2 regions of the Paenibacillus marinisediminis genome follow, and region 2 is predicted to be linked to the other one. Evidence: riboswitches for the same ligand, from Rfam matches in the RefSeq annotation. Region 2 holds a riboswitch; the other holds the start of a gene.

Region 1 (14,726 bases), on a different contig from region 2:
ATATCCCATTGACTCAGAATGGTGAGAGTACCTGAGAGGTTGGGATAATAGCCAGATGGCGGTAGAAGAGATAGTGGTCTGTTGAAGCGTTCGAGCATTATCCCATTGACTCAGAATGGTATGAGCACCTGAGAGGTTGGGATAATACCGAAATGGCGGTAGAAGGGATAGTGGTCAGGCGAAGCATTTGAGTATTATCCCATTGACTCAGAATGGTGCGAGCACCTGAGAGATTGGGATAATAGCCAGATGGCGGCAGAAGGGATAGTGGTCAGGCAAAGCATTCGAGTATTATCCCATTGGCTCAGAATGGTGAGAGCACCTGAGAGGTTGGGATAATAGCCAGATGGCGGTAGAAGGGATAGTGGTCAGTCGAAGCATTTGAGTATTATCCCAATGACTCAGAATGGTGAGAGTACCTGAGAGGTTGGGATAATAGCCAGACGGCGGTAGAAGAGGTAGTGGTCAGTCGAAGCATTTGAGTATTATCCCAATGACTCAGAATGGTATGAGCACCTGAGAGGTTGGGATAGTAGCGAGATGGCGGAAGAAGGGATTAGTGGTCAGGCGAAAGCGTTCGAGCATTATCCCATCGACTCAGAATGGTGAGAGCACCTGAGAGGTTGGGATAATAGCCAGATGGCGGTAGAAGGGGAGTATTATTATGTAGCGGCTTAAGAAAGTTTAGAAGAGTTAGAAGTTGATCGGGTGTTATTTGGCATAAGCAAGATTGTGTTGGCAGCGAGGGGCTTTCGTTGGGAGGGCCGATGTTGTTAAACAGAGCATCAATATTAAGAAAGCCAGCAGCACGGGGGCCGCTGGCTTATTGTGTTATGATCAGATAGAGGTAAACATTTCTTGTGTTAACGGGATATCTGAGGTTAAGCGACGTATGCCGAGCTTGTAGAGCTTAATGGCCATCTCCTCATCGCGTATAGTCCATACCGCCCGATCGATTCCAAGCGAGGTTGCTTCCGCCAGCATATCGGGATGATTCATAACGAGTGAACTGCTGAAGCAGCAGGTTGCATGGCCTAATTGGTGCAATGGCTCCAAAGATACGCGCTTATCGGTTAGGAAGCCCAGCTCAATGTGAGGGTGAAGCTCACGCATTAACGTCAGATTATTAAAAATAAAGGAAATAATCATCGTATGCTCGAGCATATCATGAACCTTCAACAGATGAAGCAGAGCCCGGCCTTCACTTTCGGTTATCGTTTCCTTCAATTCGAGCTGCAAGCCTGCTCGCCCGGAACATAGGTCCAACGCTTCTTCAAGAAGCGGGACTTGGCTGCCGGCAAACTCAGGATTGAACTTGATTCCCGCATCAGCCTGTCGAATATCTTGAAGCGACAGCTTGCGGATGCTTCCTGTCATGTTTGTCGTACGATCAAGCGTATCATCGTGAATAACGACAGGAATACCCTCTTTTGAGTAGTGAATGTCCAATTCAATCGAATCAGCCCCAAGCTCCAGCGCACGCCGGAACGCTACCATCGTGTTCTCAGGAAAGAGTGCGGCATAGCCGCGATGTGCAACAATTTCAACATTGTTGGATTGGGTATTGAACTCCATATGTACCTGCCCCTTTGCGGATAGGATAATAAATCAATTAATATGAGTCTAACCCCTATTATTTATATCTGTTTGATGAATAAGGCGTATGATTAATGCTAACATGATATTGTCCACATGACGCTTATGACTCATTATAGTACAAACAAGATGAATGCGTAAACGAAATATGTTTCATTCAGAATGTACCAAAAGTTGGACTGAATAGGAAGTGGCAAAAATGAAATTATCATCGATTTCACTATTTGAAACGGGTGATCGTTGGCGGTGTACATTTTTAGGAACAGGAGATTCATTAGGGGTGCCACGCGTATATTGTGAATGCGAAATCTGCAATGAAGCGCGCGCGACAGGAGTTAATCGCAGACTGCGCTCTTCCGTCCTCTTATACAAAGGTGATAAGCGGCTGTTAATCGATTGCGGTCCTGATTGGACACTGCAAATGGAAATGACGGGTCTGCGCTTCATGCCGGATATATTGATCACTCATGCTCATCATGATCATATCGCAGGGATACCAGCATATGCGGACGTCTGCAGATGGACAAAGTGCAGAGGGAATGTTATAGCGCCGCAAGAGGTGCTGGATCTGATCAAACGCATATATCCATGGGTTGAACGTCACATCCAATTCATTTCGATCCAAGACAAATGGCAGTGGGATGAATGGTTGATAACACCGATTCGGGTCAATCACGGCAAGAACGGATATTCTTATGCGTACCGATTGGAACGACCGGAGCCTGTCCGAACTTCCGAGGGAAGTCATTCATTTAGTTGGTTATATGCGTCAGATGCGATCGGTTTGGGCGCGGACGAATTGGAACATTTCAAGAGACTCGATGTATTGATCCTGGGCACCAGTTTCTATCATGAGCCATACCCATATGAAACTCGATCGGTTTATGACATGATGGAAGGATTAGCATTGATTCAAGAGGTACAGCCTGTGAGGACTGTATTTACCCATATGTCACATGGGGTGGATATTCGAGATCCTTACTTGCTGCCAGATAGCGTGCAATTGTCATATGCAGGCTTAACTATCGAGGTCTGATTCATGTACGCTGGAAGTAACGCTGCAAAAAAATGTTCAAACTATGAAGGAAATGCATGACTTGCTGCGAATCAGTATATGTACAGAAATATCGATGCATTAAAAAATGGAAAAATACTTAATAAGATGACCGATTAGAACATAACATATGGTAAATCATTATTCACTGGGGAGAATATGTGATGAATTCAGTTATATTCGGAGTATCTAGTCTTTCTTTCCTGCTCGTTGCAGCGTTAATGCCGCTTCTCATATGGGGACTTCGGACGCTGAAGCTGACGCAGCCGATTCGTGTCGAGCTTCCGCCTGATCATCAGGCAAAACGCGGAACTCCTTTGATGGCGGGAATTATTTTGCTCGTTGGAGTTATCACTTCTGTCATCACTCATCCGCAGCCGCTTATGTTGTTTATAGCAGCTACCTTTATCTTATTTAGCGCAATCGGCTTTATGGATGATGTGAAGAAGGCGGTGTTTCAAGATCCTTCTGGCATCTCAGGGAAAATGAAGCTCCTGTTTCAATTCAGCTTCACAGCCGTGCTCTTATACATATTGATGACGCAGTTCGGAATCACATCCGAGATTATGATAGGCCAGACATTGGTGATGGAGCTGCCGATCTTTTTATATGTCGTGATCATGATGCTGTTTATCGTAGGTTCAGCTAACGCGATTAATTTTACAGACGGCTTGGACGGTCTCCTGATCAATGTTGCGATACCTACTTATTTGTTCTTCTTCCTTATCTCTGACCATAACGAGGTAAAGATCTTCTCGTTGGTGATGATTGCATGCCTGCTCGGATTGTTCATCTACAATATTCATCCTGCCAGAGCCTTCATGGGGGATACAGGTTCACTTGCTATCGGAGGGTCTCTGTCCTTTCTTGCGGTAATTGAAAAGGTAGAGCTGCTCATACCAATATTGTTCCTCGTTTATTTTGCCGAACAGTTGTCGGTCATCTTACAGGTTTGGTATTACAAGCGGACGAAGCTGCGCATATTCCGCATGGCGCCGATTCATTTTCACTTTAGCTTGAAGTATGGGTGGAGTGAGAATAAGATCGTTGTCATCTTTGGATTTATTTCTTGGGTGTGTGTGCTGCTGAGTTATTTGATCTGGTATATGTTCCAATAAAATGGAAGCTAGGGTACAGCGAATTGCAGCTATCACAATAAATAAGCCTGAACATTGGACTTTCCCGTCCAGCTGTTCAGGCTTATTGTTATAGTTGCGGATAGTTGATGCGCTATTAGGATGGGTTCGATTGCAATACGAACTTCTCAATTACATGACGTACGCCTTCTTCATTGTTGGAGAGCGTAACATAATCTGCAGTCTCCTTCAGGGATGGTACGGCATTAGCCATAGCAACACCAAGACCAGCTGTCTCGATCAGATCATGGTCGTTCCAGGAATCACCGATACCGATCGTTTCCTCCAGGGAGCAGCCAAAGTGCTTAGCTAAGAAGCGAAGTGCGTTACCCTTGGTTCCGTCACGATGAGTTACCTCGAGGAAATGCGGCTTCGACTTCGTAATATGGACCTCTGGTCCAAGCAGCTCACGAATCGCTGGTGTCAGCTCATCCAAACGCTCCGGCGTATCAATCATTAGCATCTTCGTAGACGGTGTAGCTAGCAGTTTGTCTAAGTCAGGCTCAATCTTGTACGGGATGTTGTTAAGCCCGACATATCCTTGAAGCTGCTCATTGTCCTCGCGGGCATACAGCTCGTCGTTAATGTACAACTGCAGGTGCAATCCGATCTCCTCGCAGTACTGCAGCAGCTTGCGAGCAGCTGAATCCGGTACGGCGCACTCGTATAATACTTCGCCGTCCATAATATTTTTGATCAAGGAGCCTTGGTAAGTAATAAGCGGGACATTCAAGCCTGTTTGCATTGCGATCTTGCGGGCAGAGGCATACATGCGTCCAGTAGCGAGCGTAACGTGTGTGCCTTGTGCTATTGCCTGCTCCAAAGCTCGTTTTGTTCCTTCTGTTACTACTTTTTCATCTGTGATCAACGTATCATCTACGTCAATTGCGATTAATTTGTAATTCATATCGATTCTCTCCTTATGCGTATCTTTATCTCTCTGTATCTAATTGTACCTTACTTGGCTTCCATTTCAATTCTGCAGTGACCATACTGACAAAGATTAACGCGCAACCAGCCAGAGCATACGCTCCGAGCTGCTCATTGGCAAAAGTTACTCCTGTAATCGCAGCAAATACAGGTTCCATGGCATAAATGATCGCCACTCTGGATGGAGAGGTATATTGCTGTGCCCACGTTTGCGCCAGAAAAGCAAATGCTGTGGACAATCCGATCGATACGAGCAAAGCGCCTAAGACAAGTGGTTCAGACATGGATTGCAGTAAGGCGCTAGGCGACTGTAGCGGTTCGAAGAGAAGCGCGCCGATCGTTGCGAGTATGCCAACGGTACCAAGCTGGACCGTTACGAGCGTTAGCGTGTCGTGCAGGCTGGCGAATCTATCAGTTACGGCAATCTGCAGGGCGAAGCAGATGGAGCAAAGGAATACAAGCATGTCCCCTTTATTCCAAGACATGTTTGCTCCATTGAATGTTAGCAGATATAAACCGAATAAGGCAATGGCAGCAGCGGTCCAGGTTTGAATAGCAAGCTTGCTTCGCTTCATCAACATCGTGAAGAAGGGTACGAGAACGACAGATAAACCAGTAATAAAGCCGGTATTGGTCGTTGTTGTGTGCAGCAGTCCGATTGTCTGGAAGGCATAGCCTCCAAACAGTATGACACCTAGAATGCTGCCGTGCAGCAGCAGCCTTCGGTTCTTAAATCGCTTAAGGCTGCGATCTGAGATCAATATGAAAAGAATGAATAAGCACGCCGCACCAAGAAAGCGGACAGCGTTGAAGGAAAGAGGCGGCAGGATCTGTACTGCAGCTTGTACTACGATGAAAGTAGACCCCCAGATTAAGGCGATGAACAATAAGCAGAGGTCGGCAATCCACGAACGTTTCATGATGATGTTGACTCCCTTATCAATAAACTTACAAATTCATACTATTCATAATATTGTATCGGACAAGCGAGGAAGGTGACAAGGAAAAGTTGGACACTACAGTCATGAAGTAAAGAAAAGCAGCTTCATGAGCATGTGAAAAAGAGTATTAAAAAGCTCTAGTCCAACCTTGGCAAGCCAGAAGTGGAATAGAGCCTTGAGTAACGCGGTTTAGATTTGTAGAAGGAGCAGTTGTACGAAATCTTCGCGATCGATATTGCCAAGATAATGTTTAACATCAATCTCAGCCAGTGCTTCCTGCAGCGCTTGCTCATTGTAGCGAACTCCTGCAAGCTTCGCTTCAACATCGCTTATTTCTCCGATACCGAAGAAATCGCCGAATATTTTAGCGCCTTCAATGCGGCCGTCCTTTACATCCAATCGAATATCTACGATGCCAGCAGGGAACTTCTTGGCGTTCTGAACGTTGAACTTTGGTGAATGCCCGTAGTTCCAATCCCAATTCTGGTATCTTTCTTCGGAGATTGCATGGATCTTCTCCCAATCCTGCTCGGTCAGCTTGTACTGCGGCACTTGATCAGGCTCCATACCGAATACATGACGCAGAATGGTTGCGCGGAACTGCTCAATCGTCATCGGTTCACTGAGGAACTCAGCAATATTAGCTACGCGCGCGCGTACGGACTTAGTGCTCTTCGATTCAATCTTCATCTGTTTCACTTTGAGCGCAGATGCGACATTGTCCATTTTAGAATCGAACAGCAATGTACCATGACTGAACATGCGGCCGCGGGTGGAGAATTGAGCGTTGCCGGATATTTTCTGCTCGCCGACCTGAATATCATTGCGTCCCGTCAATTCCGCATTAACACCCATGCCTTGAAGTGTATCGATAACAGGTTGCGTGAATTTGCGGAAGTTATGGAACGATTCGCCGTCATCCTTCGTCAAGAAGCTGAAATTCAGGTTGCCGAGGTCATGATAGACAGCGCCTCCGCCGGACAAGCGTCGAACGATATGAATGTTTTGGTCTTTCACATAATCGGCATTGATCTCCTCGATCGTGTTCTGATTACGTCCAATAATAATGGATGGCTCGTTTATATAAAACAGCAAATAGCTATCTTCATCCATCGGCAGATGCTTCAATACGAACTCTTCAATCGCGAGATTGATTCGCGGATCCGTAATCCCTTGATTATCTATAAATTTCATAGTTGAACCTCCCTATATGCAGTCTCTTTATTGTAAACGATTTGCGCCCAAAAGGAAAAGGATGTCATCAAGCAGGATATGAAAAAACACAGCAGCCAGAGGGGAGCCTCTGAACTTGCTGTGCTGTTAATTGCTGGAAAACTATAAAGTAATCGCTTACATGAAAGGCTGTTAAGAATACTTGTCAATTCTCGTCATGGAATAAGAACGATGGTAAACGACTAACTCCGCAATATGCTTTACGATCCAGGCAGCGAGCAATATACTGACCAACAAATGTGCGCTAATAAGCGGGTTCAGAAGCGGTGTCTGAGTGTCTGACACGTAAATGAGATAGAAAGCGCAGCTGGCTACCATGAAGACTAGAAAGGTGAGGGCTGTTTTATTCGCGCGCATGGAAACATCGCGGGCAATCTCTTTATCCTCGGGTTCATCCTTTGACACGAAATTGATAAAGTACATAACTGCTTGAAAAACGATGGCAATCCCAAATATGTTACGCGCCAGCGCCATCATCTCTGTGCTGTAAAGGCCAAGATTTCCTTTAAACGTAAATATCAGAACGACCGCGTAATATATCGTCACAACTATAGCTGCCGAGAGCGACGCCCAAGAAGTTTTCTGGTGTACCGACATCGCGGTCCCTCCTTGCACAATCGGACACAATCCGATCAATAGTCCAGTAATCATATCAAATATTAACGCTCATTATACATGAACCGTCAGGACGGATACAGTGTGTAATTGACCAATGTTTTTCGGCATTTCGTTGAAATCGAGCCAGGTTCAGCTTAGAATAACGGTGACATATAACGTGAAGCGAAGAAGAGGTGGACAGCAGTATGAATGATTTGGAACGCTATGGGCATGGCGGCGATATATGGAGCGCTGCGTCGGCATACGGCGGAAGAGAGGAGCGGTTCCTCGATTACAGCGCAAATATTAATCCGCTTGGTCCTCCTTCGCAAGTGCTCCGTGTAATGAACGAAGCGATCAAGTGGATCATACGCTATCCTGACCCTGGGCATCGCGATTTAAAGCAGAAATTAGCGGCTCGACTTGGAGTGGACGCTGCTTCTCTCTTGATCGGAAACGGAGCGGCGGAATGTATGGCACTGCTGCTGCTAGCAGTGCGACCTGCGAAAGTAGGTATTGTAGAGCCTTGTTTCTCCGAGTATGCAGGCTTGTCGCGTCAATATGGCGCCGAGGTCATATCCTTGGTAGGGAATCCCAACGACGATTACCGTGTGTCGGCTGAGCAATTGGAAGGGCTTATGGCGGAAGTGGATCTGTGCTTTATCGGCCATCCGAATAATCCTACGGGTGTCTTGTATGATGCTAATACAGTGCAGCGGACAGTTGAAGCAGCTGAGCGTTGTGGAACGGTGCTGGCAGTGGATGAGGCCTTTATTGATTTTCTTGCTGATGGTGAGGAACGATCTGTACTCTCCATGGTGACGAAGTTTTCGAATCTGGTTGTATTTCGTTCCTTGACTAAATTCTATGCTATTCCCGGCCTTCGCCTCGGTTATGCGATCGCTGGTCCTGATCGGATTAAGGCGATGACGGGCAAGCAAGTGGCTTGGAGTGTTAACGGTTTAGCTCTAGCGGCGGGTGAAGCCATGTTCGATGACGATGCTGAACTAACGGCATACGAACAGCATACGCGCGAACTTATCGCTTCAGAACGCCAATGGCTGAGCAGGCAGCTGAAGCAGCTCGGACTGCGGGTGTGGCCGAGCGAGGTGAATTATTTATTATGTAAAGTGTCGGCACCGTGGACAGCCGGCTCTCTTCAGACTGCTCTTGGACAGCGTGGAGTGCTGATCCGCAGCTGTGCGATGTACAATGGCTTGTCGGAAGGGCATTTTCGCTTAGCGGTAAAAGATCGAGCAGCTAATGCGCAGCTGATCCGTACGATGCGACAGGTGTTCGAGATGGAAGGCTAGTCTACAGAAGAATAGCCGAAGAAACTTGCTCAAAATGCATTTAAGGGGGAAGAGGAGTGCAGCCTTATCGGAACGGAACGAAATGTTATGATGCAGAGCATTTGCCAGGCGTGCGTGTGGTATGGCGTGATTCCCATGCATCCGTTGAATGGACAGAGAAGGTAAAGATATACAGCAGCGCGGTATATCGCGGAGGTCATTCCACTGGTACGAGAATCGTCAATTATATGGTGGATCGCTTTTTCGATTGCAGTGATCCCGTGCAGCATATGCAAAACCGGTGTGAGCAGTGGGGGTACGTGCCGAACGAAACTGTTGGGCTGATAACCGCAGCTAAAGTAACGCATATGTCTGTCGATGAACTTGAAGGTGATCAATTCTCAATCTTATGCTGTGCATCTGCAGGAACGTCTAATGCTGCGCGCGCTGGAGTGGAGCGGGAGACGTATTCTGCTTATGTAACTCCGCAGGACCAGGTACATGGACGAGAACATCAGCAGCAAAGCGGGGGGAAGCAGCACACGCCAGGCACGATTAACATTATGATCGTGCTGGATGGGCTAGTGCATGAGAGCGCGATATTCAACGCGCTGATCACGATTACGGAGGCGAAGACAGCCGCTCTGCAGGATCTCGGCATCCTAGACCGAGAGACAGGGCTGTCTGCGACAGGAACGACGACGGATGCGATTGCGATAGCGGTACATAACTGCGGCAGATATACGTCGGAGCATCAGTATGCAGGCGTAGCGACGACGTTAGGGAATGCGCTCGGCATGCTCGTATATAGAACGGTGAAGGAAGCGGCAGCCACTCAGTTCGAAGAGGATGCAGAGCTGTTTCCGCGGGCGGAGGAGCGGAAGCCAGGTAATGAAGGCAGCGGTGGTGAACGATGAACAGCGCTGCTTGGATCTGGATAGCCGCATATGTATGGGACCGTATCGTCGGCGATCCTAGGTGGATCCCGCACCCCGTCATCCTGATGGGACGGGGGATCACGGGGATGGAGCGCTTGGTGCGGCGCATTGCGCCAAGCGAATCCGCGCTCAAGCCACTGGGTGCGCTGCTGCCGCTAGTTATAGCGGGCGGTGCTTTTGGACTGACGTGGCTGGCGCTGTGGGGGCTTCATGCTGTGCATCCGTGGCTCGCGTGGGGTGTCGAAGCTTTGCTGATCGGCACGACGATAGCAGTTAAGGGCCTTCAGGATGCGGGCATGGCGGTATACCGCCGGCTTGCGGAAGGCGATATGGAAGGCGCTCGCCGTGAAGTTGGGATGATCGTCGGTCGTGATACAGCGGAGCTGGACGAGCCGGAGGTAGTGCGGGCCACAGTAGAGACAGTGGCGGAGAATATTGTTGATGCGGTGATCTCGCCGCTATTTTATGCGCTGATCGGCGGCGCGCCGCTCGCGATGGCTTACCGCGCGGTCAATACACTCGATTCGATGGTAGGGTACAAGAATGAGAAGTACCAGAACCTCGGCTATGCCTCGGCGCGCCTGGATGATATCGCGAACTGGATTCCCGCACGGCTGACAGCGGTACTTATAGCGCTAGCCGCTTGGTTGTTCCGGGCAGGGGATGCCAAGGGCGCGCTGCGCATGGCGCTGCGCGATGCAGGAAAGCATCCAAGCCCGAACAGCGGCTGGCCGGAAGCAGCGACAGCGGGCGCGCTGCATGTGCGTCTCGGGGGCTACAATGTGTACAAAGGCGTACGCAGTCTGCGCGCCTATATGGGTGAGCCCGTTGAGACGCTAGCGGCACGCCATATCCCTGCGGCATGCCGACTGCTGCGCGGCTCGTCGCTGCTGTTCGCGGCAGCGGGCCTCGCCGTGCTGCTTGCGCGCGGCGGGTGGCTGCTGTGAGCCGGCGCGCGCAAGTGGTGCGCATCGCGGTGCTGCGCCACGGCGTGACGCGCGAGAACGCGGAGCGGCGCTACGTGAGCCGCACCGACGCGGCGCTGCTGCCGGAGGCGCGGGCAGCGCTCGCCCCCGCGCGGCGGCGCCTTGCCGCAGAGCGCCCGCTCGCGTTCGCGAGCGATATGCGCCGCTGCATTGCGACGCTCGAGCGCGTCTCGCCGCGCACCGCACCGCCGCGCGCGGTGGTGGACGCCCGCCTGCGCGAGCTGGATTTCGGCCGCTGGGAGGGCCTCACCTATGCGGACCTGCAGGCGGACGCCCAATACTGCGCCTGGCTGGATGACATGACAGCCGTCATCCCGCCAGGCGGCGAGTCCTGGCAGCAATTCGCAGCCAGGACCGAGGAGGCTTGGCGCGCCATACTGGAGCGCGCCCGCCTCCACCACGCGCCGCGACCACGCCAGGGTCGCCGCGCGCGGCCGCCGATCGCCGTGCTCATCGTGACGCACGGCGGGGTCGTTCGCCGCCTGCACAGCTTGGCATGGCCGGCGGCGTCATTCTGGGACGTGCCCGCCCCTACGGGAGGCGGCTTCGTCATCGTCGCTCAGCGGCAGGGCAAGCGCTATCGCTTCTTGCGCACCGAACCGCTCACGCGCTAATCGCTGTGAGCGGCTCGCCCATGTCCTGCAGCCAAACATTTTACAAGATATACTTGCTAAGGAGATTTATATAGCCTATAATCATACCTTAGTTCATATCAAGTACGGACAATCGTATATATACGTATTCAGGTCTTTCTGTTCGGCAAGCTTCATGCTGTCGGAAGAAAGTGAAAAGGGAAGCCGGTGTAAATCCGGCACGGTCCCGCCACTGTGAATCGGGTGATGCGCTCTTGTGCCACTGTCTCCTAAGCTGAGATGGGAAGGCGAGCGCATAGCAGCATCCCGTTAGTCAGGAGACCTGCCTGAATCGAGACGACAAGTATCCTTCGCGGAAAGGAATACGTCAACCAGCCGCTCTTGCGCCATGGAACTCTCTTGCTCAGTTGAGAGAATCAGTCATTGACGCACCGGCAATCCATTGGATGACGATGATCCCTGTTTCGCCTAGCGCGAGGCAGGGATCTTTTCATGTTTATATGGAGAACGTTGAGTACACAATCTTATCGAACCGGATACGTTGGTCCGTAGCTTGCCATGCGCAGCAGAATATGGACTATAGAAGGGGAGGATGAACGACGTGAAGACATGGTGGAACCGCTCGCTAGGCGTGCTGATGACACTCGTGCTGGCCGTGACATTGGCAGCGTGCGGAGCAACGGAAGGGAAAGCTCCGAATGAAACAAGCGGCAAACAAGAGACAACGCAACAACCGCAGCAGGAACAAAAAACTCCTGACGCTCTGAAGACAACTTACCCATTGACGGTGAAGGACGCTACAGGTGAAGAGTTCATATTTGAGAAAGCGCCTGAGCGAATCGTGTCCGTATCGCCTGCCGAGACAGAATCCTTATTTGCGATTGGCCTGGATACCGAAATCGTTGGCGTATCCGATTATGATGACTACCCGGAAGCGGCGCTGACTAAGCCGAAGATGGGCGACATTACGAAGCCTAACGAAGAGGCCATTATTGCGGCTAAGCCGGATATCGTATTTACAGGTGTATCCATGAGTGAGGAAGCGGTTAAAAAGTTCCGTGACCTTGGCATCAAGATCTTCAAGGTAGAACCTAAGACTTACAATGATGTGATCGCCTGCATTGAACAGTATGGCTTGATTACAGACCATCAAGAACAAGCCAAGGCTGTTGTCGACCATATGAAGCAGGTGCGGGACGAAGTTCAAACAGCAGTAAAGGATGTTAAGGAGAAGAAGAAAGTATACATTGAGTTTGCTCCGGGCTGGACGGTCGGTTCAGGCGAATTCATGAACGAAGTGATTGAAATTGCTGGCGGCGTAAATGTGGCAGCAAGTGAACCAGGTTGGATTCAGCTGAACGAGGAAAATGTGATCAAAGGCAATCCTGACGTCATTCTGTACGCTGACGGTATGGTTGATTTTGATTCCAAGAAGCCGCTTGAGGAGATCATTACTAACCGCAGTGGTTGGGCCAACATCAAGGCTATTCAAGACAAGCAAGTGGTTGGCATTGATACGAATATTATTAGTCGTCCGGGACCGCGCTTGGCTGACGGCTTGAAGGAAGTTGCGAAAGCGATCTACCCGGATCTCGTAAAATAGATTGGATGTGGTAACGATGACACCCAACAGCACAACAACATCGCGCCGCTTGCGGCGAAACAGCATCATGGCAGGGGGAGCGGGCATTACGCTCCTCCTCTTGTCCGTTATTGGTTGTCTAGCTATCGGGTCAGTAAAAATGCCATTTCGCGAGATTGCGTTGATTCTGCTGCATCATATTCCTTTCGTAGGAGATCTCATTCCCGTTAGTTGGGATGATGCTTCCGCTCAGATCATGATGAATGTGCGATTCCCGCGTGTCGTATTGGCAATGCTCGTTGGAGCTTCGTTAGGAGTTGCAGGAACCGCCTTTCAAGGTGTTCTGCGCAATCCGCTGGCAGACCCGTATACACTGGGTGTATCCTCGGGTGCATCTGTCGGCGCGGCTATGCTCATTTACTTCGGACTGCAATATAGCCTGCTCGGCCAATGGTCCATTCCTGTGGTTGCCTTCGTGACTGGGATGTTGACCTTGCTGGTTGTGCTTCGGATGGCCAGAACGAACGGGAAATTGCCGATTGAGACCCTTATCTTGTCCGGTGTCGTCATGCAGGCATTTCTCGGTGCGATCGTGTCATTTTTAGTGGCGATGTCTGAGCAAACGGTAAATGAGATTTTATTTTGGACGATGGGGAGCCTCGCGCTGCGAGGATGGAGTTATGTCGCGGTAATCGCGCCGTTCTTCCTTATCAGCTTTATCATTTTGCTGGCTTACGTGCGCCCTTTGAACCTGTTGGCTCTAGGTGAACGTCAGGCCGCGCATCTGGGCCTTCATGTGGAACGAACGAAGTGGATTGTATTGCTTACAGCGACCTTTCTCACAGCGGGAGCGGTGTCTGTGTCAGGAGTCATTGGCTTTGTAGGATTGGTTGTCCCGCATATGCTTAGATTAGTAGTTGGACCTGATTATAGATTGCTGATGCCTATGTCAGCGATTGGCGGCGCGTTATATGTCATGTGGGCGGATACGATTGCGCGTTCCTTGCTTGCACCGACAGAGATTCCGCTTGGGGTCGTTACAGCGTTTGTAGGAGCGCCGTTCTTTGCCTATCTATTAATTCGCAACAAGAGGCTGAAACGAGGAGGGAAATTGTAATGGCGATCGTATTGGATGTAAATGGAGTATTTCATGCTTATGGCAATCAAGCTGTGCTCCATGATATATCCCTTCAAGTTCATCTGGGAGAGTGGATCGGGATCATCGGTCCCAATGGCAGCGGCAAGTCTACTCTTCTATCCCTCCTTTCTCGTGCGGAGTCAGTTAAGCGCGGCAGCATTAAGTTTAATGGTACCTCGATACAAGATTATAGCCGCAAGCAGCTATCGCGATTAATGGCCGTTCACCAGCAGGAGGTGCTGCCAGAAGTTCATTTTACAGTAAGAGATATCGTAGAGATGGGGCGTTTTCCTTACCAGTCTTGGTTTGGCAGTGAACGTGAGGATAGCGGTCCGTTTGTAGATCAGATTATGGAACAGCTGCAGCTGTCGGATATCGCGGATCGACAGTTGAATCAGTTAAGCGGAGGGCAGCGGCAGCGCGCAGCATTGGGCAAGCTTATGGCTCAGTCGCCAAGCCTCGTGCTGCTGGATGAACCGACAACCTATCTTGACATTCACTATCAAGTGCAATTCATGGACGTAATGCGTGAATGGCAACAAAAATGCGGGCTGACGATCGTGTCCGTGCTGCATGATTTGAATCTAGCATCCTTGTACTGTGATCGAATTATTGTAATGAATGAAGGAGCTATTATTGGAGATGGAACGCCTGAGGAGATCATGACGCCTCAACTGATCAGCCGCATTTTTCAGACTGATACCGTTATT
Region 2 (14,726 bases):
TTAAACAGCGTATCGGCTTCGTCTCCGACGAGAGTCACTTCTATGGACGCTTTACGATGAAGAAGATGAAAGAGGTCATTGCCCCATTTTATAAAGAATGGGATGAGAAGCTGTACAAGCAGCTGATGAGCCACTTTCAACTGAAGGAGAACACGAAGATTGACGAGGCCTCCAAGGGGATGAAGATGAAATTTTCGATCGCCGTCGCACTTTCTCATCGACCTGATCTGCTCATCATGGACGAACCGACTGCGGGACTTGATCCCGTATTCCGCCGCGAGCTGCTCGATCTCCTCAGCGAATGGATGCAGGATGAACGTAAGACGATGATCTATTCCACGCATGTGACGACAGACCTGGATCGGATGTCGGACTACGTGCTGTTTATGAATGAAGGCCGAATCGTACTGCATGAAGAGAAGGATCAGCTGTTTGATCATTACGTGCTCGTTAAAGGCGATAAGCGCCTCTTGGATGCTGATATTCGTTCCCTATTCATCGGCTTGCGTGAAACGGAGATAGGCTTCGAAGGACTGGTGAAAGAGCGCGAATCAGCCATGCGTATCTTTGAACAGCAGGTCGTCTATGAACGTCCGTCACTTGAGGATATTATGTATTTTCATACTAGACGGTCACTTCAAGGAGGAATTCTATTATGAATGCGTCACTTCTGAACATGGAATTCAAAAAGTCCCTCAATATCTGGCCAACAGCCCTATTCATCCTGCTGCTGCTGTCGATATCCAGTTATCAGATGATGCACAATTTCATCTATTCCGGTATTTTGACAGGTGTATTTGTATTCTTAAACAATCTCGCTATGGATAAGAAAAATAATACGTATTCATTCGTAAATACACTTCCCGTTACCCGTAAACAGTTCATCTCAGCGAAATACTGTTCCACTATTGTTTTTATTTTGGCCGGAATAGGCCTTGGTCTTATTACTACGGCGCTGCTGCCACTCATTGGCTTCGATGTAGACGTCAACATCTTCACGATCCTGCTGGTCAGCTCACTCGGCTTCATCATCATCAGCGTGAATATCCCTGTATATCTGCTAATGAAAGATAAAGAGAGTATGGTATCCATCATCATTATCATCGCCTTGATCATCGGAGGACTCTCATTGATCCAGAAAGATTTTTTGATCGGGCAGCTTGGAATCACGACCGTTTCATCCGCTAACATCTTAGGAGTGGCTGCACTCAGTGTTTCTGCTGTCATGATGGTCATCTCTTACTTCATCTCATGCGCCTTCTTTATCAAACGGGATCTGTCCTAACGTCATAACGTCATAACATCAGCGGCAAGATAACAGAAGAACATACAAAATAGGGCTATGCAGTCCCCTCGAGGAATGCATAGCCCTGACTCTATTTCACATTAGCCGTTACAGAAACATTAGAATAACCCAGAGACTGCAACTGGCTAGGTGTTATAAATAATCGATCCTTCACGATCAGGCTGTTGTCAGGCGTCAATTCAATACGGCCCTGATCAGAAGTAATCACATATTGACTTTGCTTCCCGCTCGTCTCCTGCACTTCAAGCTTCCAGCCAAGAGCGTCAAGCAGCGGCTTAACAGGGATCCACGAATTATCATTCTTATTAAAAATGTAATCCACTGCCACATCTTGCCCGCCAATATGAACGACATGGTACTGGTCATGAACAAGCGCAATTGATTTTACCGGCAGCGACATCGTGATCAGCTTCTTATCCAGCTGAGGGAGATCCTTATATTCCTCTTCAGCAGATGACGTTATCTGATCGCGTTCCACTTGCCCCGTCAGCACATGCGATCGCTGTGTCTTGAAGTCATATACATGCTCTGTCCGTTTTGGTTCATTTAGCGTGTATATCATAGAATTGCTGTTAGCGTTGTATCCGCGTAATGAAGCATACTTCACAAATGACCAATGATTCGTTACCGGGTCATAGATGTCAATCTCATTCTGCTTCGCCTGCTCACTATATCGTTCCACGAGCAGTTTATTATCCGGCATCCAGTAGATTGGACTCGTATTATAGCTGGAGAACCATTCGTTTATTTCACCTGTCGCATTATTCTTCAGCCAATAGCTCTTCTCCATTGAGATATGTGTTCTTCCGTCCTCAGCGGAGTTTGCTGAATGCCATAGAATCTGTTTCGTTACTCCCCATTTTCCATCAGGAGAAGAATTGAAGAACTGGCCTTGGTGCATTTTATCGTCCTGCGTATCGTAATAATAGGTTTGGTTATAGTCATATTTGACACCCATTTCACTTGCGTTTACGGATACGATTGGCTGTCTTCCACCTGCATTATAGATCGCTTCATATTTGTCTTCCCATCGCATAAGCGTACCGTCTGGGGTTCGCTCCACAATGTAGGATCGATCATGTGAACCAGCAGGCTCAACTACATAGTAAATGGTACCATCTTCTTTATCTACAAAGCCTATCTTTTGATGAGCAATGGCATCAATTGAGGCGGTTGGTGTCATCTTCTCGGGTGATGAGCCGTTAGCATGTCCACTGACAGCCAGCACCGGTGTCGCCGAAAGTGCAAGCACACATCCCATTACTGCTTGTACAATCTGACGCAAACGTCGTCCTGCTTTCATTCAATCCACTCCTTCTACTCCATAGTGCAAGATGAATGGAAGGGACCGCCTAGGCTGCCCCTTTTAACATTAGACGCGTTCTTTATATAAAATGTTTTCTTGGTAAATAATCCATGACGGTTATACGATCCATCACTTCTTGCGCTTGCGTGACAACGAGATTCCGCCAAAGCCGCTGATGATGGCCACATAGAATCCGAAATCATACCACCAGCCCGAATTAAACGGCTCGTACAAGCGCCACGAATCGCTAAACAACTGAGCAATTAGACTGATCGGCGCGATCCACCCGTGCCATATTCCCCAGAAGAAGCCTGCTGGATCAGCAGGACTGTAAGAACCATCTCCGGGTACGCAGCCTGTCATCAGCATCATAAGCAGGCCAACGCCCAATAATAAGGCATACCTCTTGATTCGTTTCGATTTCGAAGCTCGTATGTCCATTGTCTGTGATTGCTGTATAGCCATATGCATTCCTCCTTTAATCTCTTTCATCCATCGATTGAAATATAGTGCAGTTCATCTCTATGTTCTATGATGTATAATGCTCCATTCATAACCTGAATCATGACTATTATTCCCGTATTCCTCTAATATTGCACATACATGGATATGATCCGCTATATTGCCCTTATACGCAAAGAATCCTGCGGAGTTTCCCCCGCAGGATTCTGTATTTGGGTGATTGATTCTATTACTCGCCTTGCATAGCGCGATAACGATCTGCCACATCCGCCACCAGCGGATGGGATGCTTCAAGACCTGTTACTTCCACGATCGTCGCTTCTATGCCTTGCTCTTTCAGCATCGCCTGAATGCGCACTGCATCCTCATCGTCCTTGCAATCGAATGCGAATGCCGCAGCCATGCCTTCGCACAAGTAATCTGTGCTCAAGCCTCGCTCGAAGGCTTGCACTGCAGGACTCACGAAGCGGTCCTGGCGGCCAAGCTTGCGCAGCGGAGAGCGCCCAATGCGCGTCACTTGATCTTCCAAGTATTTGTTCGTGAAGCGAGACAGAATCTTCTCGATATAACGATTGTGCTCCTCTGGATCCAGATCGTACTTCGCAACCAGCAAGGCTCCCGTCTCACCTAAGGCGCGGCGCGCTTTCGTGCGAATATCTTCGTCCTTCACTGCCTGTTCAATCGTAGTGTATCCCGCTTGGTAACCGAGATATGCCGAGATCGCATGCCCTGTATTGACTGTGAACAGCTTGCGCTCGATAAATGGAGTAAGATCTTTCACATAAGTCGCACCTTCTATGCGCGGCAAGTAATCGCCGATCAGCTTCGTCTCATCGATGACCCACTCATAGAACGGCTCGACATCGACGCGCAGCTTATCTTCATGATGCTGGTTCGGGACGATGCGGTCTACCGCTGAATCCGGGAACGATACGCGCTGCTCAGCCCATTGGATCGTCTCTGCATCCAAGTGCTCGCGCACATGTCCTTGCAGAATCGTGCTGCCGCCAACCATGTTCTCGCATGCGATCATATGCAGCGGCGTCTCAACGCCCGCTTCGCGGCGTGCGCGAATGCCGGCCGCAATCGTTGGCGCGATCAGACGCAGCACGTTCGGTCCTACAGCCGTTGTCACGAGATCCGCTGCTGCGATCTCACGAATCATCACCGCTTCGTCTGTGCTGAGAACGCCCCGCACACCGGATACCTGAAGCACCTGCTGCGACTCGTCAGCAATACCAACCGAATATTCACCGCGGCTGTTCAGCTCATCAATGACTTCTTTATTTACGTCCGCGAAGCACACGTCGAATCCCGCGCGGTTCAGCAGCAGACCGATGAAGCCTCGACCAATGTTGCCTGCCCCAAAATGAAGAGCGCGCATCTTACATGCCCCCTTCAAACATCGCGATGATCTCTTCCTTCGTCTTCACTGCCATCAGCTTCTCAACATTTTCTTCTTCACAGATCACAAGCGCGATATTCTGAATGATATCCATATGCTCATCGCCCACAGCCGCGATTCCGATCAGGAATGTAGCTTCATTGCCGTCACCGAAATCTACGCCCTCAGGAAGGCGAACGATGGACAAGCCCGTCGATTTCACATGCTTCTTCCCTTCGTTCGTACCGTGAGGAATCGCAACACCAAAGCCCATGAACGTCGTTTGCATCGCTTCACGGTCTTTCATCGCTTGGATATATGCCTCATCTACATGGCCAGCTTCTACAAGCAGGCGTCCAGTAAGTTCAATAGCCTCATTCATGTTCGATGCCTTCGCATCCAGGATCATCTTATCTGCACTTAAAATACTCATACTTATTCTTTCCCCTTTCGTGTTACCTTTTCATAGCAGAAGGCATACAGCCGTTCTTGCAAATGGCTGCGCATCTGCATCTCATCATGTGTGGCAAAGCATTCTATCGTCTGGCTGTCGATAAAGAACGAGCTGATCTCGCTCAATATTTCCAGCACTTCTGGCGCCGCATGCTGTGGACTTAGCATCAGCAGCACATCTTGTATCTTCATCATGGAGTAATCCATAGCCTCAAGCTGAAGCGGCTTCGCCAGTCGAAACAAACGGAATACCGGCTCTTGAACATACACACTGCGCGTGTGCATCAGGGCTAGCTCCGTAGTTGGAATACCCAGTCCACCAACTCGCTGACGCTCAATCAGCTTCTCCGCGATATTCTCTGCATGACGGACAACGCCTTCCTGCTCCATTTCACGGCAGGCTGCGAGCAGCACCTCTTCAAGCGTATCTGCAGAGGGCAGGTCATGCTGCCGAAACTGCATCGTTATCGCGAGCGACAGATCCACGTAAGTCTTGAGTTTATCTAATGAGGAAGCAGATGCTTCGCGCTCATATGCGAAGTTGTTGTGCTGTTCGACCTCATCGTTCAGCACATCCTGCTCCCCATTCAGCTCTTGAGAGAGGGGCTTGATCGGTCGAACATCCGGCTCATCAGCAGGACGCAGATCCTGCCATGACCGATCTGTCAGCAGCTTGATTCGCTTTCGGATCCGACTTAGCTCCTCTGTTGTTAAGAGCGGGCTGACTAATATATATTTCTCCGGATCGATCGGAAGCATGATGGTCGATATGATGATGTCATACTTGCTCTTATCGAGCTGATGAACTTCAAATACCGATACGTTGCCGACGATCTCGATCTCGGGTATTTCCCGCTGCAAGCGGGAAGCCAGCATCTTCGACGTTCCGATCCCGCTTGAACAGAATACAACGGTGCGGATTCGCCTCCGCAGCCTGTAGGTACGTTCAACTGCGGCAGCAAAGTGCAGGACGAGAAAGCCGATCTCATCATTCGGAATCGTTACGTTCGGCATGATTCGCCGCATCGCTTCTGAGATCACTTCGAACAGCTCGCCGTAATCCTCCATGATGCGCTTAAGATGCTGATTCGTTACAGGATGCCGCTCACGGAGGCGGTGCACAGCGGGTTCCAGATGTGCCATCAGGCCTTCCAACAACACTTTATCCTCGGAAAATGGAATTCCTAGCTTCTGCTCGCATGTGTAGACGAGCTTCAGCATCGTGGCGTGCAGCTCAGCTCGTTCAAGCGCCGCCAGCTCCATCTCCGGCTGCACGCGTCCCGGCTGGGCGCCCCGTACATATAAGGCGATGCCCGCTTTCTCCACTGGCAGCAAAGGCTCGCCGACGATCGACTGCATCGCATTCGCGATCTGCTCTGCCGCTTCATGCTCGAGCGGCGAGATCGCATGCAGCAGTTCCTGCGATGGCAGAACCAATGCTCTGTACTTCGATCTGCGCTTTACCAGTATGGAAAGCCGCAGAATAAGATCAGCATAGGAGATGTCGGCAAGCAGATTCTGCGTGAACACGGGCAGCTGACGGATCAGCGTATCGATGCGCGGCAGCTCTTGAATCGCGATCAGGCTCATCAGCTTCTCCGTCACGATGCCGGGCGTATACCCGCCCTTCAAGTGCTCGCCGCGTATCAAGCCGATCCGCTCCGATTCACTGACGCTTTCCGTGATCAAGCTGATGATCGCGCGCTGTTTAAGGAATTCCGCGCCTACCAGCTCAATGCCATAGCCGCGCCGACGAATAAGCGTCAGCCTGAACGGGTCAACCCACTGTTCGACGCTGTCGAGATCGCTTGCCGCCGTTGCGACCGTAACATGCGCCTCGTCTGCGAGAAGCAGCAGCTTAACCGGCTCTTCTTCCTGCAGCAGTCGGCACAGCAGAATGATCTTACGCTCATTAGGCGTATAATCCAGTGTCTTAGCACCCTGCATCAGCAGCTCTTGCAGTTCGAGCTTCGCTTCTTGCGTCCCTTCCAAGCGGATACCCGCCCCGGTCTTCTTGACCAGCACCAACCCATAAGGAGTAAGCATATCTTCAATCTCTTTGACTTCACGGTGAACCGTGCGAGTGCTTGTATCCAGCTCCAGTGCAAGCTGTTCTGTGGTCACATAAGAATCGCCCTGCAGTAGCATGGATAAGAGCATACGTTGTCGCGAAGATAGGTACATCAGGTCACCTCCTTTAGTCTCGTGTAGGCTTCACTGTCCGTTATTCGTACAACTCGTGAATTGGAAGAAGGATTGCGTTCGTGCGAGTTCACTCACACGAACGCAATCCCAGACCTATTATTGTTGCTTCAATTTATCAATCAGCTCTTGATACTTCGGACTATTCAAGAAGTTCTCAACGGACACATGATAGGCGTTCGGTATGCGCTGCACGGCGCGATCCGTCAGCGTCACTTGCGTCACGACTATATCTGTATCCATCGGAATATCACTAATAGCCGTATTTTTCACTTCAATATCCGTCAATCCAGCATCCTTGAACTTCTTGCGAAGCACGGAAGCCCCCATCGCACTGGAGCCCATGCCAGCGTCGCAAGCAAAGATAACCTTCTTCACATCTCTTGGGAATTCATTAGCTGCAGCATCAACAGTTGCTGTTGCAGCTGTAACCGCACCAACAGCTTGCCCCTTGCTAGTAGCTTTCATATCCTTCATCTTAGCTGTTGCTTCATCCAAGTCCTCGCCTGTCTTCTTCGAGCTCTTCAGCAGCAATGCCGCAACGAAGAAGGATGCTGCAGTCGCAGCCGCCACACCGGCCAACACAGGGAGCATTCCCCCTTTAGGAGCCATAGCTAGCAGCGCGAAGATACTGCCTGGAGACGGAACCGCAACAAGCGCTGCACCTGTGATCGTGAAGACGAATGTACCCGTCACACCACCTGCGATAGCCGCCAGAATCAAGCGTGGGTTCATCAACACGTATGGGAAGTAGATCTCATGAATACCACCGAAGAAGTGGATAATAGCCGCGCCTGGCGCAGAAGATTTAGCCGTGCCTTTACCAAAGAACCAATAAGCCAACAGAATACCGAGACCCGGACCTGGGTTCGATTCGAGCAGGAAGAAGATCGACTGACCCGTATCAGCTGCTTCCTTCAAGCCAAGCGGGCTTAGTACGCCGTGATTAATCGCGTTGTTCAAGAACAAGACCTTCGCAGGCTCTATGAAGACGTTAGCCAATGGAAGCAAGCCTACATTGACAATCGCCTGAACACCGCTCTCCAGCATGTTGGAGAACATCGTAATAACCGGACCGATGACTACACTGCCGAGACAAGCTAAGATTGCACCGAGAATACCTGCAGAGAAGTTGTTGACGAGCATCTCGAAGCCGGACTTAATACGGCCTTCGAACAACTGGTCAACCTTCTTCATCAAGTAACCGCCCAGCGGACCCATGACCATAGCTCCAATGAACATCGGAACGGTGGATCCGACGATTACCCCCATCGTTGCAATGGCGCCAAGTACGCCTCCTCGAACGTCGTGTATCATCTTACCGCCTGTATAACCGATGAGGAGCGGCAATAAGTAAGTAACCATTGGACCTACCAGCTGACCTAGATGTTCATTAGGCAGCCAGCCAGTTGGAATAAATAAAGCTGTGATCAAGCCCCAAGCAATGAATGCGCCGATATTCGGCTGAACCATTCCACTCAAGAAGCGGCCAAACTTCTGTACGCCAACCTGAGCACCGGATTTCTTATCCGTCTTTGCCATGTTTACATTTCCCCCTTATGTCTGTTTGAAAACGTCATCATTCGATGAGGCACAAGATTAGGTGTCGTTTATGCCTCTATCCTACTCAAGCTTTCAGACTCCATCAACAAAAGGAAAATACGCATTCGGCAAAACCGTTCTTGCCAACATTTAATGTTCGTTTATACAGCTTTATACTTCTCAATACAGGTTGTAAACTCCAATAAATTCACTAATATCACGTACATTATGGACGTCTACCACTCATAATGTAGGCTGTAAATAATGGGAAATTACATTGTGAAAACGGTAACAAAGTCGGTTTTTTCGGTAGTCTGACTCTCTCCCTCCCCAAGCAGAACAACGAAAGCAAGGTTTGGCACCGCTATATTTTGCGTTATATTAGTAAGGATTATCCTCCAATAACTTCCTTCTGTTCACTGTCGCAAGATCAAGAAATAAGTTATGCTATTACTAAATTCCTGCGAGAACAACAAAAGCGGCAACAGTCTATATTATCAGTGCTGTCTATTCATATAAGTAAGAAAGGAAGCGAATGATGATGAGCGGTAAGCGTGCATTAGTCCTTGGAGCAAGCGGTCTAGTTGGAAGCGAACTGTTGAAGCGCATTACTAGCAGCTATGCTCAAGTGGAAGTATTGAGCCGTCGATCGACGGGAATCGTCATGCAGCGCGTCACAGAACACGTCGTCGATTACAACAGCTTAGAGAAAGCGGCCAAGCATTTTCAGGTAGATGATGTATATTGCTGCCTCGGAACAACGATAAAGAAGGCCAAGACGAAGGAAGCCTTTCGCAGAGTGGATTACGAATATCCATTAAAGGCTGCTCAACTCGCTCAAGATGCGGGCGCAGACCAATTTCTCGTCATCACAGCTATGGGGGCAGATGCGAAGTCATCCATCTTCTACAGCCGTGTTAAAGGCGAACTTGAGCAATCGCTTGCGGCGCTCTCGCTGCCCGCGCTTCACATATTCCGTCCATCTCTATTAGTAGGCAAACGGCAGGAATTCCGATTCGGAGAACAGGTTGCCATCTGGACTGCTCCGGTTATGCGGCTTCTATTGAGAGGTCCTCTGCGCCGCTATCGTCCGATCGAAGCCTCGCAAGTCGCCTGCGGCATGCTGGCGGCAGCCAATTCAGCTAGTACTTCCGATGCTTCCAAGTCAGGAATTCACATCTACTCCTCACATGAGATCGAACAGTTGGCTGCTATGTATACCCCGATCGTCTAACACAACGGCACCCAAATTACAAGTCTTTATCGATCTTAAAATGTGATATTTATCACCATAAAACTATTTACACACTCAATATGTTGTAGTATATTTACTAGAGCACAACTACATATTGAATTGTAGCAGGTGAAGCAGACCTGAATATTGACAGAATTCGAGCCCGAGGTATTCGTTATCTCTAGCTGCTCGACGTTCAGAAGCAGGCTGCGCTTAATAGGGAAGACGGTGCGAATCCGTCACGGTCCCGCCACTGTATGGAGTGCTGTCAGCCACACTGACAGCTATGCTCGCCAAGCGCGATTTGCAGCATTCGCTGCAAGGAGGCGCCACCCCGCCACTGAGTGATATCGGGAAGGCGTTGGCAGCTGATGGCTCCGAAGTCAGGAGACCTGCCTGCAACACGCAACATATCCTACGCGGAATAGGGAATGTTCAGGAACCAGCTTCTTCATGTAAGACGCACAGTTCGTTGAGAATCATGTTCATGCCGATTCAACGCTTGCTGCTGTCCTTGCGTGCGGTCTCGCTATGTCTTGTTACTGTCTAACAGCCACCAATCAGGTGCTGGTACAGTTCAAGCATGGGCTATTAGCTATGGGCTTAAACCATTGATTATGCCGACCTGAATCCCTATTTATTAGGGGTTGGTCGGCTTTTTAATATGTTGTCGAACGGATAATCCGGAGGAGGAACCACAAGATGATTACGAATTACACGATAAATACCGTATTAAAGCCTAACAACCGCTCGCTCGCCTTTGACGAGGCACGCATCGTTCGCTACGGAGAGCGGATCATGGAAGATTTCCCGCATCTGAATCGCGATCAATGGCATCGCGGTGTCATGACCAAGCTGCGCCACCCTTCCATTCAGGCCAGCGATATTACGCAGTCTGCGATCATGACGGCGCTGGAGCTCGTGACGCGCGAAGAGCCGGATTGGAAGTTTGTTGCGGCACGCGCGCTGCTGACGAAGCTGTATAAGGAAGCGGCTCTGCATCGCAATTATAAGGCTTACCCGGACAAGCCGTACGGAGACTTCTATAAGCTCGTGAAGAAGCTGGTCGAGCTGGGCTTATACCGCGAGGAGATGCTCGAGGCCTACACTGTCGAACAGATCCGTGAGCTTGGCGCCGCGATCGATCCTCGAGGCGATGAATTGTTCGACTACATCGGCTTATTGACCTTGGCGGAGCGCTATCTGACCACCGACTTTGATGGCAGAACGATGGAGCTGCCGCAAGAACGATACATGATCATCGCCATGTACCTGATGCATAAGGAGCCGGCGGAGCGCCGAGTGGAGCTGGCGAAAGAAGCTTACTGGGCGATGAGCAATCTATATATGACAGCAGCGACACCGACAATGGCGAATGCGGGCAAGAAGGTCGCAGGTCAATTGTCCAGCTGCTTTATCGATACGGTCGATGATTCACTCGAAGGAATCTTCGACTCCAATACCGATGTAGCCCGCCTAAGCAAGATGGGCGGCGGCATCGGCGTCTACCTCGGCAAGGTACGAGCACGAGGCTCGGACATCCGCGGACATAAGAATACAAGCTCCGGCGTTATCCCTTGGATTCGCCAGCTGAACAATACAGCGGTCAGCGTTGACCAGTTAGGCACACGCAAAGGCGCAGTCGCCGTTTACTTGGATGTATTCCATAAGGACATCCTCTCCTTCTTGGATCTGAAGCTGAACAACGGGGACGAGCGCATGCGCGCTCACGATATCTTCCATGGAATCAGCATTCCGGATCTGTTTATGGAAGCTGTAGACAGCCGCGACGACTGGCATCTATTCTGTCCGCATGAAGTCAAGAAAGCGATGGGCTGGAAAGATGAGAAAGGCCGCGCACTCGGCTTGGAAGACTTCTATGACGAGTCATTCGGCAACGGCTCATTCCGTGACAAGTACGCGGAAGCAGTCGCTAATCCGAATCTCTCGCGCATCACGCTGCCGGCAATCGATATTATGAAGCGTGTTCTGAAGTCGCAGTTGGAGACGGGCACACCTTACATGTTCTATAAGGATACAGTCAATCGTGCGAATCCGAACAAGGCGCACGGTATGGTCTACTGCTCCAATTTGTGTACGGAAATATTCCAGAATCAATCGCAAACGGTAATTGAGCAGGAAGAGCTTGTGACGAAGGATGGACAGACACGCATCGTGATCAGCAAGATTCCAGGCGACTTCGTCGTCTGCAACTTGAACTCGATCCACCTGGCGCGCGCTGTACGCGCCGACGTGCTGGAACGCCTCATTCCGATTCAAGTGCGCATGCTCGACAACGTTATCGACATTAACAATATTCAAGTGCTGCAAGCCCAATACACGAACAGCCGCTACCGCGCGATCGGTCTAGGCACATTCGGGCTGCATCACCTGCTTGCGTTAGAAGGCATTGCATGGGAGTCTGCGGAAGCCGTAACGTTCAATGACCACTTGTACGAACGTATTAATTACCTTGCGGTTCAAGCTTCTATGAATCTGTCGAAGGAAAAGGGCGCATACCCGCTCTTCCAAGGCTCTGATTGGGAAAATGGCCAGTACTTCACTGACCGCGAGTATACGACAGGCACTCGCCCAGGCGCATATGTAACAACCGAGCAATGGCAGCAGCTTGCAGCGGAAGTGCAAGCGAACGGCATGCGCAACGGCTGGTTGATGGCGGTGGCACCTAACGGTTCTACTTCGATTATCGCCGGCTCGACAGCAAGTATCGATCCTGTATACGATCTACTCAGCTACGAGGAGAAGACAACCTATAAGATCGCCAACCCTGCTCCAGATCTGTCCGAGAAGACGATCTGGTACTATAAGACGGCATTCCGTCTGGATCAGCACGCTTCCATCCGTATGGCAGGAGCGCGTCAGCGCCATATCGATCAAGGCCAAAGCTTCAATCTGTACGTTCGTCCAGACATTCGAGCTGTGGACTTCTTGAATCTTCATCTGGATGCATGGCGCACAGGTATGAAATCGACTTATTACGTACGTTCTCAAGCCTTAACCATTGATGAGTGTGAATCCTGCAGTTCATAACCATTTCCATAGTTCCAAGCAACCGCACCTGTCGAGCTCCGATTCGGCGGGTGCACTCGTTAGCGAAGAGAGAGGAGTTCATTTTACATGACAACCATGACCAACCTGCTGAACCAGCAGATGATCTTCAACACGGAGGCACCTAACCAATCAACGCGCATCATTAACGGCGAATGCTCCGGTATCCTGAATTGGGACGACATTCGCATGCCGCATATGTACAAATTGTACAAAGTACTGCTGCTCAACCACTGGATTCCAGATGAAATCCCGATGGCGAAGGACGCGCAGCAATACCCTCTTCTAGAGAAGGAGGAGCAGGATACGTTCAAGATCAATATTTCCCTGCTTGCTGTTCTGGATTCGATGCAAACGATGTTCGTCGGCGATGTGCGCGATTACTTCACGGATTCCTCCTTAGAGGGGATCGCTGCGATCATAGGTCAACAGGAGGTTGTACACAACCAATCCTACTCGTACGTGCTGTCTTCCCTCGTGTCCGATCAAGAGCAGAAAGAGATATTCGAATATTGGAAGCATGATAAGGTGCTGCTAGAGCGCAATCGATTCATCGCCGATATCTATCAGAACTTCCGCAATGAGCAGACGCCGCAAACCTTCTTCGAAGCGCTCGTTGCCGATCTGATTCTAGAAGGGATCTTCTTCTATAGTACGTTCGCCTTCTTCTACAATCTCGCGCGCGACCAGAAGATGATGGGCACTAGCCAGATGATCTCGTACATTCAGCGTGATGAGAATCAGCACTGCTACTTCTTCGGCGAAGTGTTCAAGCAGCTGCTGGTAGACTACCCAGAACTGAATACGAAGGAAAATATGGACTACGTGTATGCAACAATCGATCGTGCGGTGCAGCTGGAAACCAACTGGGCACATTACACACTGGATAAAGTTCGCGGCATCGATCTTCGCGAGCTGTCCGACTACATCAAGTACATTGCCAATCGCCGTCTGAAAATGATGGGACTGGAGCAAGCGTATCAGAACGTAGATATCAACTGCATGCCATGGATTAAGCCATTCTCTGATGAAGCGCTGAATGCGACTAAGACTGATTTCTTTGAAGCGAAATCCCGCAACTACGGCAAAGTAGGCGACGATAACGGTTTTGATGAGCTGTAAGACGCTGGTTTAGTGTGACCATACAATGTATCCTATCCTTTCCGCTGGAGCTGCTGCTTCAGCGGTTTTTTGTTTGGGACGAAGGATGTTATTGCCATATCCGTTTCAAATTAGGTACAATATCTAATGTAATGCGTATGTCGCACTATTGTTTTGTAAGCACTTACATTTCAATGTGAAATGTAGAAATAAGGGAGGGATCAAGCCGGCCATTAACCAACGTCATTGTCGATCACACGAATTGTTCATGAAATCTTATCATTGGCTTAACACAGCATGTATCGATTCCCACAAATTGTCTATGATACCATCTAGACGAGGCTCTAATCATACCATGGGGGTGTCCATTGATGAATCGTAAGAAGCTTGGACTTGCATTATCGTTAACTGCATTACTTGCATCCGTAATAGCAGGACCTCTGGCAGCCGCTCCGCTGCAGCCTATCGATCACAGCGCATGGATGCAGCAGAAAGCGTACATAAGCGGTGCTGAAGACGGTCTGGAGCTAACTCGTCCAATTACGTTAGTGGAAGCCGTAGTCATGTTGGCGCGTGTACAAGGCGGAGAAGCAAAAGTACAGACGATCGATCCGACTTTAAAAGGAAGCTGGGCTGCTCGCGCACTGACATGGGCGAAGCAAGATGG

Evidence for each region. Region 2 has a riboswitch for cobalamin ahead of ACXX53_RS13660 (ribonucleoside-diphosphate reductase subunit alpha). Riboswitches for the same ligand answer to the same signal wherever they lie in the genome.
Region 1: it holds a riboswitch for cobalamin, as region 2 does, so the genes downstream of both, ACXX53_RS03330 (ABC transporter substrate-binding protein) here and ACXX53_RS13660 (ribonucleoside-diphosphate reductase subunit alpha) in region 2, are expected to answer to the same signal.

The regions. Positions count from the first base shown of each region.
Region 1 covers NZ_JBTGUH010000001.1:735,655-750,380, reverse strand. Annotated here, with positions in the region: gene ACXX53_RS03385 (glycerophosphodiester phosphodiesterase) at 838-1,575, opposite strand; gene ACXX53_RS03380 (MBL fold metallo-hydrolase) at 1,796-2,632, shown strand; gene mraY (phospho-N-acetylmuramoyl-pentapeptide-transferase) at 2,815-3,768, shown strand; gene ACXX53_RS03370 (Cof-type HAD-IIB family hydrolase) at 3,884-4,693, opposite strand; gene ACXX53_RS03365 (DMT family transporter) at 4,719-5,636, opposite strand; gene ACXX53_RS03360 (lipoate--protein ligase) at 5,847-6,851, opposite strand; gene ACXX53_RS03355 (phosphatase) at 7,023-7,487, opposite strand; gene cobD (threonine-phosphate decarboxylase CobD) at 7,694-8,800, shown strand; gene ACXX53_RS03345 (adenosylcobinamide amidohydrolase) at 8,857-9,696, shown strand; gene cbiB (adenosylcobinamide-phosphate synthase CbiB) at 9,693-10,664, shown strand; gene ACXX53_RS03335 (histidine phosphatase family protein) at 10,661-11,317, shown strand; cobalamin riboswitch at 11,431-11,640, shown strand; gene ACXX53_RS03330 (ABC transporter substrate-binding protein) at 11,889-12,899, shown strand; gene ACXX53_RS03325 (FecCD family ABC transporter permease) at 12,916-13,995, shown strand; gene ACXX53_RS03320 (ABC transporter ATP-binding protein) at 13,995-14,726, shown strand, end outside.
Region 2 covers NZ_JBTGUH010000005.1:159,572-174,297, forward strand. Annotated here, with positions in the region: gene ACXX53_RS13615 (ABC transporter ATP-binding protein) at 1-659, shown strand, start outside; gene ACXX53_RS13620 (ABC-2 transporter permease) at 656-1,285, shown strand; gene ACXX53_RS13625 (hypothetical protein) at 1,377-2,609, opposite strand; gene ACXX53_RS13630 (hypothetical protein) at 2,742-3,077, opposite strand; gene ACXX53_RS13635 (mannitol-1-phosphate 5-dehydrogenase) at 3,304-4,458, opposite strand; gene ACXX53_RS13640 (PTS sugar transporter subunit IIA) at 4,460-4,891, opposite strand; gene ACXX53_RS13645 (BglG family transcription antiterminator) at 4,894-7,095, opposite strand; gene ACXX53_RS13650 (PTS mannitol transporter subunit IICB) at 7,213-8,655, opposite strand; gene ACXX53_RS13655 (NAD-dependent epimerase/dehydratase family protein) at 9,197-9,889, shown strand; cobalamin riboswitch at 10,077-10,303, shown strand; gene ACXX53_RS13660 (ribonucleoside-diphosphate reductase subunit alpha) at 10,592-12,940, shown strand; gene ACXX53_RS13665 (ribonucleotide-diphosphate reductase subunit beta) at 13,049-14,080, shown strand; gene ACXX53_RS13670 (bifunctional metallophosphatase/5'-nucleotidase) at 14,431-14,726, shown strand, end outside.